3 regions of the Isoptericola sp. NPDC056605 genome follow, and region 1 is predicted to be linked to each of the others. Evidence: predicted binding sites of a transcription regulator. Region 1 holds the regulator's gene; each other region holds the start of a gene.

Region 1 (4,507 bases):
ACCACGCGATGCTGGGGATCGCCGTCTCGGGGAACCCGGGCGTGCTGCCCGAGCACGACGCCGTCGTGGTCGACGAGGCGCACGAGCTCGCCGAGCGCGTGACGGCCGCGGCGACCGTCGACCTGTCGCTGACGGTCGTGGAGCACGCCGCGCGCCTCGCGCGGCGGCACGGCGGCACCGAGACCGAGGCGCTCGACGCCGCCTCGCAGCGACTGGGCAGCCTGCTCGCCACGGCCCCCGCGGAGCGGTTCCCGCTCGGCCTCCCCGACGACCTGCGCGCCGCGGTCGGCGCGGTGCGCGACGCCGCGCGCGAGCTCCTCACCCGGCTCAAGCCCCAGGGCCCGGGCAAGGGGCAGGAGGCGCCCGACGCCGGCACGAAGATGGCTCAGTCGGCCGTCCTGCAGCTCTTCGAGGTCGCGGAGCGGATGGCGGCGGAGGACACGACGGCGGACGTGCTGTGGTGCTCGCGCCCGCCGGAGAACGCGCCCTGGGCGGGCGACGGCGTCACGCGCCTGCACGCGGCGCCGCTGGCGGTGGCGGGGCTGATCCGCACGCACCTGCTGGGCGAGGCCACGGGAGTCTTCACCTCGGCGACGCTCACCCTCGGCGGCACGTTCGACCCGGTGGCGCGGTCGCTGGGCCTCGCCGGCTCGGGCGGGACGGACGAGACGGCCGACTGGACGGGTCTCGACGTCGGCAGCCCGTTCGACTACCCGCGCCAGGGGATCCTCTACGTCGCGCGGCACCTGCCCGCGCCGGGTCGGGAGCCGACGACCGACGCCCAGCTCGACGAGATCGCCGGGCTGATCGAGGCCGCCGGAGGACGGACCCTCGGGCTGTTCTCGTCCCGCCGGGCGGCGCAGGCCGCGGCCGAGGCGATGCGCGAGCGGCTGGACGTCCCCGTGCTGTGCCAGGGCGACGACCAGCTTCCGACCCTCGTGAAGGCGTTCGCCGACGACCCGGCGACCTGCCTGTTCGGCACCCTCTCGTTGTGGCAGGGCGTCGACGTCCCGGGGCCCAGCTGCCAGCTGGTGCTGGTGGACCGGATCCCGTTCCCGCGCCCGGACGACCCGGTGAAGGCGGCGCGGGCGCGGTCCGTGGAGCAGGCGGGAGGCAACGGGTTCATGCAGGTCTCGGCCACGCACGCTGCGCTGCTGCTGGCGCAGGGCGCCGGCCGGCTCGTGCGCACGGGCGACGACCGAGGGGTCGTGGCCGTCCTCGACCCCCGGCTCGCGACCGCGCGCTACGGGTCGTTCCTCACCCGATCCATGCCGGACTTCTGGCCGACCACGGACGGCGAGCTCGTCCGCGCTGCGCTCCGGCGTCTCGACACCTAGCGTGGGGCCGTGGACGAGACACGCAGGACGACCAAGCTCGCGATCGTCGGAGCGGGCGCGGTGGGTTCCACCCTCGCGTACGCGGCGCTGGCCCGGGGCGCGGCCCGGTCCGTCGCCCTCCTGGACGTCAACCGCGCGAAGGTGGAGGCCGAGGTCCTCGACCTGCGGCACGGGGGGATGTTCATCCCTCAGGCCGAGATCGACGGCTCGGACGACGTGGAGGTGTGCCGCGGCGCCGACATCGTCGCGGTGACGGCGGGGGCCAAGCAGAAGCCCGGCCAGAGCCGCCTCGACCTGGCCGAGGCGACGGTAGGCCTCACGCGCTCCATCCTGCCGGGCCTGCTCGAGGTGGCCCCGGACGCGGTGTTCCTCATGGTCACCAACCCGGTCGACGTCGTCACCTACGCGGCGCAGGAGATCAGCGGCCTGCCCCGGGGCCGGGTGTTCGGCAGCGGGACCGTCCTCGACTCGTCCCGGCTGCGCGACGCGCTGGCCCGCCACTGCGGGGTCGCGGTCGGGAACGTGCACGCGAACATCGCGGGCGAGCACGGCGACTCGGAGATCGTGCTGTGGAGCTCGGCCACGATCGCCGGCGTGCCCCTCCTGGACTGGCGGCCCTTCCGGGGTCGCCCGCCGCTCGACGCGCCGGCCCGGCAGCGCATCGCGACCGACGTCGTCGAGTCGGCCTACCGCGTCATCGCCGGCAAGGGGGCGACCAACTACGCGGTCGGCCTGGCGGCGACCCGGATCATCGAGGCGGTGCTCAACGACGAGCACCGCGTGATGAACGTGTCCTCCCGCCTCGACGACTTCTACGGCATCAGCGACGTCTGCCTGTCGGTGCCGTCCCTCGTCGACCGGCGCGGCGTGGGGGAGACCATCGACACCCCGCTGTCGGACGAGGAGGTCGCCGGGCTGCGTGCGTCGGCCGAGAGCATGCGGGCCGTGCAGCGCCGGCTGGGCTTCTGACCGGACCGGACCGGACGCGGGGCGCCGGGCGGGGCCGGGGCGGAGCGCCGTTCAGAGGCTGCGCAGCACCGCCACGACCCGACCGAGCACCTGCGCCTCGTCTCCCGGGATGGGCGAGTAGGCGGCGTTCTGCGGCAGCAGCCAGGTGTGCCCGCCGGCCTGCTTGAAGGTCTTGACCGTCGCCTCGCCGTCGATCATCGCGGCGACGACCTCGCCGTTCTCGGCGACGGGCTGGCTCCGCACGACCACCCAGTCGCCGTCGCAGATCGCGGCGTCGACCATCGAGTCGCCCGCGACCTTGAGCAGGAACAGGTCCCCGTCGCCGACGACCTGCCGGGGGAGCGGGAAGACGTCCTCGACGACCTGCTCCGCGAGGATGGGACCGCCGGCGGCGATCCGGCCGACCAGCGGGACGTACGACGGTGCCTGGGCCGGCTGCGCGTCGGAGGCGGCGAGCGACCCCGCCACGAACCCGGGCGCCGCGTCGGCGTCGGGGACGGCACCGCCGGTCGCGGGCGACTCGAGGTCGACGACCTCGATCGCGCGCGGCCGGTTGGGGTCACGGCGCAGGTAGCCCTTGCGCTCGAGCGTGGTGAGCTGGTGCTTGACCGAGGAGGGGCTCGCCAGCCCGACGGCCTCGCCGATCTCGCGCATGGTCGGGGGGTAGCCGCGCGCCTCGACGGAGCTGCGGATGGTCTCGAGCACGCGACGCTGGCGGGGCGTGAGGCGGTCGGACGAGGGCGAGAGCTCGCTCACCGACGCCAGCACGGTCGTGGTGGTGCCGGCCGGGACCGTCGACGCGGCCGCCTCCCCGGGGGTCTCGTCCTGGGCTGCCCATGACGTCGCCGTCGTCGTGGACGCCGGGGCCTGGTCCCGTCCGCTGGTCATCGCGTTCTCCGTCCTGCAGGGCGCGGCCCGTGGGCGGGCCGATGAAATCCGACAAACCTTCCATCGCGCTGTCGGCCACTCTAAGCCAGTTCCGGCCCGACATCAAACATCTGTTCGATCAGGTCTCGACCGTGTCGCCCCGACGTGGTACACCTAGTACAGCAGTTCGACGTACAGGTGTTCGACGAACGGGTGTTCGACGACGGATGCTCGACGGAGCGGCCGCCCATCGCGGCACCACGTGGACCGGAGGCAGGACGATGCAGAACGTGCGCAGCACCAGCGACGCTCACGGGTTCCTCGGGCTCGGAGGGCTCCGGCTGACCCGCAGGGGACGGGTGGTGGTCGCGGCACTGGTGCTCCTCGTCCTCGTGGGCGCGGGCCTGGTCGGCCAGCGGGCCGTGGCGGAGGCGCCGGGCGCAGGCGTCGAGGTGCGGCTCCAGACGGTGGCGCCCGGCGACACCCTGTGGCAGTACGCGCAGCAGGTGCGGGACACGGGGGACGACCTGCGCGACGTCGTCGCCGAGCTCCGCGACCTCAACGGGCTGACCTCGGCGGAACTCCAGACCGGGCAGGTGGTCCTGCTCCCGCTGGACTGACGGCATCGCCGCTCCCAGGGATCCTGCTTGCGCGGACGGTCGCCCGCCGCTTACCTTGACGGGCAGCCGGGCGCCGGTCCGGAGCCGAGCGCAGGAGACCAGCGATGCACTGCCCGTTCTGCCGCCATGCGGACTCACGAGTCGTCGACTCGCGCACCTCCGACGACGGCGCGTCCATCCGTCGCCGGCGCCAGTGCCCCGCGTGCCAGCGTCGGTTCACCACGATCGAGACGGCCAGCCTGTCGGTGGCCAAGCGCTCCGGGGTGACCGAGCCGTTCAGCCGGGACAAGGTGGTGGCGGGCGTGCGCAAGGCGTGCCAGGGCCGGCCGGTGAGCTCCGACGACCTCGCCGTCCTCGCGCAGAAGGTCGAGGAGACCCTGCGGGCCTCCGGTCGGCCGGAGATCGAGGCGAACGAGGTCGGTCTCGCGATCCTCGGGCCGCTGCGCGAGCTGGACGAGGTCGCCTACCTGCGCTTCGCCAGCGTGTATCAGTCCTTCGAGTCCCTGGAGGACTTCGAGACCGCGATCACGTCGCTGCGGGCGGAGCACGAGGCGCGCGGGTCGGCGGCCGACGGCGAGCCCGCGGCGGCGGGGCGCGGCGCGACGGACTGAGCGGGAGGCGCGTCCGGTCCGCGTGAAATGCCCTGGCGTCCGGTAGGCCGCCGGGGCATGCTGGACGGCACCAGGTGCCACGCGGCCCGCCGCGCGAGCACAC
Region 2 (4,507 bases), on a different contig from region 1:
CGTGCTGCGCGAGACGGCACCGCGCCAGGATGCGCCGGGGCCGCCGAGGGTCGTCGTGGTGACGACGTTCGAGAACGACGAGTACGTCTACGACGCGCTGCGCGCGGGCGCCGACGGGTTCCTGCTGAAGCGGGCACCGGCGGAGCGGATCGCGGCCGCCCTCCGTCTCGTGGTCTCCGGCGAGACCCTGCTGTTCCCCGAGGCCGTGCGTCGCCTGGCACTGGCACGCCCCGCCGCGGTGGAGACCGTTCCCGAGGGAACGCTGACGGCCAGGGAGCTGGACGTGCTGCGACTCATGGCGGGCGGGCTGTCCAACCAGGACATCGGCGCTCGGTTGTACGTGACCGTGGAGACCGTGAAGACGCACGTGGGGAACGTTCTGGCCAAGCTCCGTGCGACCAACCGGACGCAGGCAGTGGTCATGGCCTACGAGTCGGGCCTCGTGGAGCCCGGGAGAGCAGGGAACGTCATGCCCTGATCCACCGCCGAGGTCGGTCCCGGAGCACGCGGTCTGTTCAGAACGGCGGCAACGGTCCCTCACCAGGCCGGCCGCACGCGTCGAGGCCCCCGGCCGGCGGGTCCTGGTCGCGTGAGATCTGGTAAGGCGGGATCTCGTCAGGTGGTCCATGGACGACGGGCGGCCGGTCGAACCGGTGACCGGTAGGGGCTGTCCACGTGGTGCGCCCGTCGACCGGGTCGCGTTCGACCCGCCACCCGCCGACCGTCTTGGCGCGGTGGTGGGTGCGGCACAGCGCGTGCAGGTTGCCGCCGTGGGTCTGCGGGGCGTCGGACGCGGGGTCGAAGGGTTCGACGTGGTCGAGGTCGGAGCTCGCGGCGGCGGGCACCCGGCAGCCGGGGAACGTGCACGTGACGTCCCGCGCGACGACGGCCGCCCGCAGCGCCGCGCTCGGCCGGTAGGCGCGGGACGACAGATCCGTGAGCACCCCGCTGCCCGGGTCGGTGAAGAGGCGCTGCCAGACGGCGTCCGGGTCGGACGCGAGCGTCCGCGCCATCTCTGCCGGGATCGGCCCGTGCCCCGCCAGGATCGCGGGCAGGTCGTCCGAGCCGAGCAGCGTCGACGCCGCGACCGTCACCCGGATGCCCGCGCGCGAGCGCGACGCGAGCACCGGCCCGCCCACGTCCCCGCCCGGCGAGGTGCCGCCGCCGGCGGCCCGTCCAGATGCAGCCAGCTCGGTCGCGGACTGCCCCGTCGCGGGCTGCCCGGTCGCGGCCTGTCCCGTCGCGAGCTGCCCGGTGACGAGCGCGGTGAGGGCGTCGGCCCGGCACTCGTCGAGCCGTCGCGCCTCTCCCGGCGCGCGGCGCATCGCGAGCCCGGCGTCGTCGATGGCGGCGAACGCGCGGGCGGCGTCGTCCGCCGGGAGGTACGCGGTGAGGTAGGCCATCGCGTCGTCCACGGGCTCGAGCCGGACGAAGCGCTCGGCGCGCGCGGCGCGGTGCCGGGCGTCCGAGCCCTCCGGGTCGGCCTCGATCTCGGCCCGCCGCAGCCGCGCGCGGATCTGCGGCACGGTGAGGTGCTCGGCGTCGGGCAGCAGGCTGGTGACCACCTCGCGACGGACGTCGTCGGGCAGCCGCCCCACCTCGATCAGCGCTTCGGCCTTGCGCCGGTCGACGACGCCCGCGGCGAGCGCGTCCGCGACCTCGGGCAGCCGGGAGGTCCCGTGCGCCACCGTGACGTGCTGCGCAGCCGCGTGCCGGGTCAGCCCGAGCCGCGCCGCGACAGCGTCCACCACGAACTCGTGCCGCGAGGACCCGCTCGTGCGCTCCAGCATCTCCGCCAGCACCCGTGCCGACCCCGCCTGCGCCCACGCGGCGACCCGCTCCCAGGCGGCCAGCACCTCGAGGATCGTGAAGTCGTCCAGCTCGGCCTCGTCCAGCGCAGCCAGCGTGCCCGCGAGGTCCGGGCCCGGGCGGGCGTCGTCCAGCATGGCGAGCAGCGGACGATCCCGACCGACGCGAGGCCCCACCGCGTCGGCGGCCTCGCCGGCACCCGGACGGTCGGGCGCTGCGCCAGGAACCGATCCGCCGAAGATCGCACCGCCCGGGGCGGTCCCACCGGGGAGCACCAGGTCGGTCGGCGCCCACCGCACGTCGACGACGTGGTCACCGATCGGATCGGTACGGCCCACCGATGCGGCGTCGTCCAACCTGACGTCATCCCCTCTGAGCTCGTCCAACCCGGCGTCGAGCGATCCGGCGAGGACGTGTTCGAGGACCGTCGCGCGCGCCGCCGTGACGTGCGGCGCGCGCGACGTGCGTCGCTCCGGTGCGGCCTGGGCACAGGCCGCACCGGAGCCGGGCGTCCGAGAACCACGGGGGTCGGCCGCGGGCGGCGCGGCGTGAGCTCCGTCGTCTTCGAACATGTGTTCGACTCTAGCGAGGATCGACTGACACCACAAGAGGTTCATCGCGCGTCCGACGACCGGCCGGGCAGCAACCACGCCCCCGTCGGTCCGAGGGACGAGCCATGGTCACCCGCCGCCCGCCGCGAGCCTTCGCAGGCCGTCTTCCGCCGGCGATCACGGCCGTCGGCCGCCCGCCGGTTCCCGTGCGCGGGGGACGCGCTTCCCCCGCACGGGGGAGGCCACCCGCCACCCCCGGCGCGAGCGTGGGAGCACACCCACCGACCGACCGGAGGCAGCACGATGACCAGCACGTCCGTCCCCAGAGAAGTCCCCCGGCGCGACGCCGGCCCCGGCAGCGCCCCGCACGCCGTCGAGGCACCGCCGCCGGACCGCCGGCTCGCCGCCGCCGCGCTCGTCGCGTCCGCCGCCACGGCGGCCATGCTCGGGTGGTTCGTCGCCCGGCCGGACCTCGACCCCCTGCTCGAGGACGGGCGCATGCTCGCCGCCGGGCTGGTGCCCGCGGCGTCGCTCGTCCTGGTCCTGCTCGCGGCCGCGCTGCTCGGCGTCGTGACCGCCGCGGCCGCGCTCGCCCGCCCCATCGCCCGCGCCGCCGGGCGCCTCGTCGCGCCGGTCGGCGCCGGCGAGGTCGTCCTGTTCGGCCTGCTGGCCCAGGGGTCGGGCACGCTCCCCGCCGCCGGCTACCTCGTGTCGTTCGCGGTCCCCGTCCTCGCCGTCTGGGCGGGCGTCCAGGTGTTCCGCAACCGCCCCGCGTGGCGGTTGCCCCTCGCCGCCGTCGCGGTGCTCGCCGTCGTCGGCGTCGTCGTCGGCCGCGACGCGTTCGCCACCTGGGTCGGCGCGGTCTCGACAGGGCTCGCGCGCGAGCCGTGGGCCCTGCCCGCGGTGCTGCTGCCCCTCGCGACGGCGGCCGCCTGGGGCGGCCTCGTCGCCGTGCGCGCCTGGCGGCGCGGGTCGCTGCGGACCGCCACCGCCTGGGTCACCCGGCACCGGAAGCTGTTCACGATCCTCGCGGCGCTCGGGCCGCTGCCCTACGCGCTCGCCCGCGCCAGCTGGCTGACCCCGTGGCCGCAGCTCGGCAACGGCGAGGAGCTGACGCTGGCGGTGAAGATCCAGGGCCTGTCGCTCTCGTCCGGCGCCTGGCTCGGCATCGTGCTCACGCTCGGCCTGATCCTGCCGTGGGGCGAGCGGCTGCCGCGTTGGTTCGGCCGCCGCGCAGGACGCCCGGTGCCGCCGGCCGCCGCCATCGTGCCCGGCGGGATCGTCGCCGTCATGCTCTGCGGCGCCGCCGTCCCGATGCTCCTCCTGATGGGCGCCACGGGCGCCCTGTACTTCCCCGCGTGGTTCTGGGGGCCCACGCTCGCCCTCGCGGTCTGGGGCTACGCGGGCCACCGGTACGGGGTCGGCGACGCCGTCGAGGGCGCCCCCGGGGTCAGCGACCCAGGGACTTCTCGGCCCGCTCCCGCAGCTCGTCGCTGAGGCGCAGCTCGCCGCCGTCGTGGGCCACGACCAGGGCCTTCGCGACGTCGGCGAGCACGGGCGCGCCGTCGAGCCGGTTGAACGCCCCGAACCAGTCCGCGAGCGTCACGCCGTGCGACGGCCGGTGCACCACCTCGACCTCGTCGCCCGCGCCCAGGTCGCCGTTCTCCACGACCCGCAGGTACGCGCCGGTCCGGTTCGCCTGCGTGAACCGGCGCACCCAGCGCGGCGGCGAGCCGAGGCGGCGGGCGAACGTCTGGCACGGGGTGCGCGGCACCGTCGCCTCGAGGAGCGCCGTGCCCACGCGCCACTGCTCGCCGACGACGGCCCCGCTCACCTCGAGCCCGCGGGTGCGCAGGTTCTCCCCGAACAGCCCCGGAGTGACCTCGTAGCCCAGCTGCGCGCCCCACCAGTCGGCGTCCTCCTGGGCGTACGCGTACACCGCCTGGTCCAGGCCGCCGTGGTTGGCGCGGTCCGCCTGCACGTCCGCGTACAGCCCGTACGGGCGGGCCTTGACCCGCCCCTCCACGGGGCGCTTGTCGATGGCGGTGACGCCCACCGTCCCGGCGTCGGGCAGGAGGGCGAACACGCGGCAGACGGCGAGGAGCTCGGGCACGGCAGCATTCTCTCAGGTCACCTACCGTGGTCCC
Region 3 (4,507 bases), on a different contig from region 1:
CGGAGGAGTCGGTTGTGACCTCGGTCTCGTCGGCCTCGTCCACGGGCTCCTCGACCGGCGTGTCGACGCGCTTGGCGATGGCCGCGCGCAGCCAGCGGGTCTGCGCGCCGCCGGGGACCGTCTCGATGGTGACCGTGTCGGCCGCCTCGTCGATCTCCACGACCGTGCCGAACAGTCCCGAACCGGTCATGACCTCCTGGCCCGGCGCGAGCTGCGACCGGAACTCGGCCTGCTGCTTCTGCTGCTTGCGCGTCCGCTGGCTCATGAAGAACATGAGGCCGGCGAGGACCACGAAGAGGATGATGAGTTCCACGGAGCGTCCTTGTCTGTCGCTGCCCGACGGTCGTCGACCGACTGCCGGGCGTCGGGGCGCACCGGTCGGCGCGCCGGCGCAGGATCCTGCGCACACGGCCCCCAACGAGCACGGCACCCGTCGAGTTCCGGCCCCGGGCCGTCGGCGGCAGGGGGCGCTCCCAGTCTACTGGGGCGTCCCGGCGTCCCCGTCGGCGGCGCCGGACCCGTCGAACAGCGTCCCCCCGAGCGGGGCTCCCCACGCCCCGGGCGGCGGCTCGAGCCCGAGGTGCTCCCAGGCGGCCTGCGTCGCGACCCGGCCGCGCGGCGTGCGGCCCAGGAGCCCCTCGCGGACGAGGTAGGGCTCCGCGACCGTCTCCACGGTGTCCGGCTCCTCCCCCACGGTCATCGCGAGGGTGCCCAGGCCCACGGGCCCGCCGCCGAACCGGCGGCAGACGGCGTCGAGGACGGCGCGGTCCAGGCGGTCCAGGCCGATCGGGTCGACCTCGTAGACCTCCAGCGCGGCCCGGGCCGCCCGCAGGTCGAGGCTGCCGTCCCCGCGCACCTGCGCCCAGTCGCGCACGCGGCGCAGCAGCCGGTTCGCGATGCGGGGCGTGCCGCGCGACCGGCCGGCGATCTCGTGCGCGGCCGCGTGCTGGATGTCCACGCCCAGCAGCCCGGCGGACCGGATGATGACGCGCTCCAGCTCGGCGGCGTCGTAGAAGTCGAGGTGCCCCGTGAACCCGAAACGGTCGCGCAGCGGGGCCGGCAGCAGGCCGGACCGCGTCGTCGCGCCGACGACGGTGAACGGAGGCAGCGCCAGCGGGATCGCGCTCGCCCCCGCCCCCTTGCCGACGACGACGTCGACGCGGAAGTCCTCCATCGCGACGTACAGCAGCTCCTCCGCCGGGCGGGCCAGCCGGTGGATCTCGTCGATGAAGAGGACCTCGCCCTCCTCGAGCGAGGAGAGCACCGCCGCCAGGTCGCCCGCGTGCTGGATCGCCGGGCCGCTCGTGACCCGCAGCGACGTGCCGAGCTCCGCGGCGATGATCATCGCCAGCGTCGTCTTGCCGAGCCCGGGAGGCCCCGACAGCAGCACGTGGTCGGGAGACGCGTCCCGCGCGAGCGCCGCCTGGAGCACCAGGGAGAGCTGGTCACGGACCACCCGCTGCCCGACGAACTCGTCCAGCTTCTTGGGCCGCAGCGCCGCCTCGGCCGCGCGCTCGACGTCGTCGGCCGAGGAGGTGACGAGCCGCTCGCCGCCGTACTCCGGCTCCAGCGGCTCAGCCACGCCGGCCGCCCAGGGAGCGCAGCGCCGCCCGCAGCGTGGCGGCGACGTCGACCGGGCCGTCGGCTGCCCCGTCACCGGCGTCCGCGAGGACGCGGTCGACGGTGTCCTGGGCGACCTTGGCGGCCCAGCCCAGGCCCACGAGCGCCTCGACCACCTGGTCGCGCGCCGGGTCTCCCGCCGCGACCGGCGGCGCATCGGGGACGGCGGCGCCGGTGGCGGCAGAGGTCGGTGCGCCCAGCTTGCCGGACAGCTCGAGCACGAGGCGCTGGGCGCTCTTGGGGCCGACGCCGGGGATGCGCCGCAGCGCCGCGAGGTCCTCGGACGCGACGGCGCGCCGCAGCGCGTCGGGGGTCAGCACGGCGAGCATGGCGAGCGCGATGCGCGGGCCGACGCCCGAGACCGACTGCGCCGTCTCGAACACCTCGCGCTCGTCCGCCTCGGCGAAGCCGAACACGGTCATCGAGTCCTCTCGGACGACGAGCGTGGTGTGCAGCTGCGCCCGCTCCCCCACCCGGAGGCCGGCCAGGGTTCCCGGGGTGGCGTGCACGAGGTACCCGACCCCGCCGACGTCGAGCACGGCCCGCTCCAGCGTCACGTGCGTGACCGTGCCGGTCAGGGAGGCGATCACCGTGGTCCTTCCGTCGAGCCGGTCTGGTGTCGAACACCCGTACGAGGCGTCACTGTAACAACGGGCGCCGACGCCGTCCGCCGCGACACGAGCGGAACGAGCATCGACCGGGAGTGGCCGCCCGTCAGCGCGAGGTGCGGGACGGCGCCCCGCGGTGCTTGCCCTTGCGGGCCGACTGCTCGGCCGCGGCCCAGGCGCGCTGCGCGGGGGTGAGCTCGTGCCGCTCGCCGCCCTGGAGCGCGCCCGCCGGGCGCCAGAGGTGCGTCACGGCGAGGGCGAGCGCGTCGGCCGCGTCGGCGGGTCGCGGCAGGTCGTCGAGCCCGAGGATGCGCGCGATCATGCGCTGCACCTGCTCCTTGCCCGCGCGGCCGGATCCCGTCACGGCCGCCTTCACCTCGCTCGGCGTGTGCATCGCCACGGGGATCCCGCGGCGCGCGGCCGCGACCATCGCCAGACCGGCCACCTGGGCCGTGCCCATGACGGTGCCCAGGTTGTGCTGGGCGAACACCCGCTCGACGGCCACGACGTCGGGCACGTGCCGGTCGAGCCACTCGTCCAGCCCGGCGGCGACGTGCAACAGCCGCAGGTCGATGCTCGTGGCGGGGTCGCTGCCCACCACACCCACGTCGACGAGCCGCGCCCGCCGTCCCGGCAGCGAGTCGACGACGCCGACACCGCACCGGGTCAGCCCCGGATCCACCCCCAGCACGCGCACGTCGTCACCCTCTCACGCGGCGGGCCGAGGGGGTCCGAGATACGCCGAGGCAGGTCCTACCTCGCGGGATCGGGAACGACCTCGGCGGCTCGGGGACCGCCCGGGGGGGCTCAGTCCTCGTCGAGGGCCGCCATGACCTCGTCGGAGGCGTCGAAGTTCGCGTAGACGTTCTGCACGTCGTCGCTGTCCTCGAGGGCGTCGATGAGCCGCAGGATCTTGCGTGCGCCCTCGACGTCGACCTCGACCTCCATGGACGGGTGCCAGATGGAGTCGGCGGAGTCGTACTCGAGGCCCGCCTCCTGGATGGCGGAGCGGACGGCGACGAGGTCGGTGGCCTCGCAGAGCACCTCGAAGGCCTCGCCCTCGTCGCTCACGTCCTCCGCACCGGCGTCGAGGGCGGCGAGCATCACGTCGTCCTCGGTGACGCCGTCGGCCTTGGGCACGACGACGAGGCCCTTGCGGGAGAACAGGTACGACACGGAGCCCGGGTCGGCCAGGTTGCCGCCGTTGCGGGAGAACGCGAGGCGCACCTCGGAGGCGGCGCGGTTCTTGTTGTCCGTGAGGCACTCGACGAGGACGGCGATGCCGTTCGCGCCGTAGCCCTCGTACATGATCGTCTGGTAGTCGACGGCGTCGGCGCCCTCGCCGGAGCCGCGCTTGAGGGCGCGGTCGATGTTGTCGTTCGGGACGGACGACTTCTTGGCCTTCTGGATGGCGTCGAACAGCGTGGGGTTGCCGGCAGGGTCGCCGCCACCCGTGCGCGCGGCGACCTCGATGTTCTTGATCAGCTTCGCGAAAAGCTTGCCGCGCTTGGCGTCGATCGCCGCCTTCTTGTGCTTGGTCGTGGCCCACTTGGAGTGACCTGACATGCGCTCCCTAACTCCTTCGCGATGCTTGGACGATCCGGACGAACAGCCCGTGCACCCGCGCGTCCCCCGTGATCTCCGGGTGGAACGCGGTGGCGAGCAGCCGTCCCTGACGTGCTGCGACGATCTTACCGGCGGCGGGCCCCACCGCGGAGCCGTCCGCCCAGCGGTCGGGGATGCGGGCGAGCACCTCGACGTCCGGCCCCGCCTCCTCGACCCACGGCGCGCGGATGAACGCGGTGCGCACCGGGCGGCCGCCCGGTGCGTCCGAGACGCCCTCGACCTGCAGGTCCGCCTCGAACGAGTCCACCTGGCGGCCGAACGCGTTGCGCCGCACGACGACGTCCATCCCGCCCAGCGTGCGCTGGTCGGCGGTACCGCCCTCGATGCGGTCGGCGAGCAAGATCATGCCCGCGCACGAGCCGAACACCGGCAGACCCTCGCCGATCAGCCGCCGCAGCGGGTCGGCGAGCTCGAAGAGCCGCAGCAGCTTGTCGATCGTCGTCGACTCCCCACCTGGCAGGACGAGCCCGTCGACGGCGTCCAGCTCGGACGGGCGCCGCACGCTCACCGCGCGCGCCCCCGCCTGCTCGAGCGCCGCGGCGTGCTCGCGCACGTCGCCCTGCAGGGCGAGGACTCCGATCGTCGTGGTCACCGGGGAAGTGTAGGGGCCACGGATCCGCCCGGCCGACGGCCGCTCAGGCGCACGTCCCGAT

What was found. The regulator LexA, encoded in region 1, represses DNA repair genes until DNA is damaged. The targets are predictions, from matches to a motif close to TCGAACANNTGTTCGA.
Region 2: ACFQ8Y_RS05145 (DUF222 domain-containing protein) is a predicted target of LexA. The motif match lies at 2,215-2,230, and genes of this name have one in related genera.
Region 3: ruvA (Holliday junction branch migration protein RuvA) is a predicted target of LexA. The motif match lies at 2,240-2,255, and genes of this name have one in related genera.

Annotation. Positions count from the first base shown of each region.
Region 1 covers NZ_JBHTVT010000037.1:17,260-21,766, forward strand. Annotated here, with positions in the region: gene ACFQ8Y_RS22160 (ATP-dependent DNA helicase) at 1-1,337, shown strand, start outside; gene ACFQ8Y_RS22165 (L-lactate dehydrogenase) at 1,347-2,306, shown strand; gene lexA (transcriptional repressor LexA) at 2,358-3,194, opposite strand; gene ACFQ8Y_RS22175 (LysM peptidoglycan-binding domain-containing protein) at 3,464-3,793, shown strand; gene nrdR (transcriptional regulator NrdR) at 3,898-4,404, shown strand; gene ACFQ8Y_RS22185 (DUF5302 domain-containing protein) at 4,462-4,507, shown strand, end outside.
Region 2 covers NZ_JBHTVT010000003.1:202,975-207,481, forward strand. Annotated here, with positions in the region: gene ACFQ8Y_RS05140 (response regulator) at 1-478, shown strand, start outside; gene ACFQ8Y_RS05145 (DUF222 domain-containing protein) at 516-1,946, opposite strand; gene ACFQ8Y_RS05150 (hypothetical protein) at 2,664-3,857, shown strand; gene ACFQ8Y_RS05155 (MOSC domain-containing protein) at 3,811-4,473, opposite strand.
Region 3 covers NZ_JBHTVT010000004.1:50,305-54,811, forward strand. Annotated here, with positions in the region: gene yajC (preprotein translocase subunit YajC) at 1-313, opposite strand, end outside; gene ruvB (Holliday junction branch migration DNA helicase RuvB) at 479-1,582, opposite strand; gene ruvA (Holliday junction branch migration protein RuvA) at 1,575-2,210, opposite strand; gene ruvC (crossover junction endodeoxyribonuclease RuvC) at 2,335-2,925, opposite strand; gene ACFQ8Y_RS05775 (YebC/PmpR family DNA-binding transcriptional regulator) at 3,036-3,794, opposite strand; gene pdxT (pyridoxal 5'-phosphate synthase glutaminase subunit PdxT) at 3,802-4,446, opposite strand; gene ACFQ8Y_RS05785 (hypothetical protein) at 4,507-4,507, opposite strand, start outside.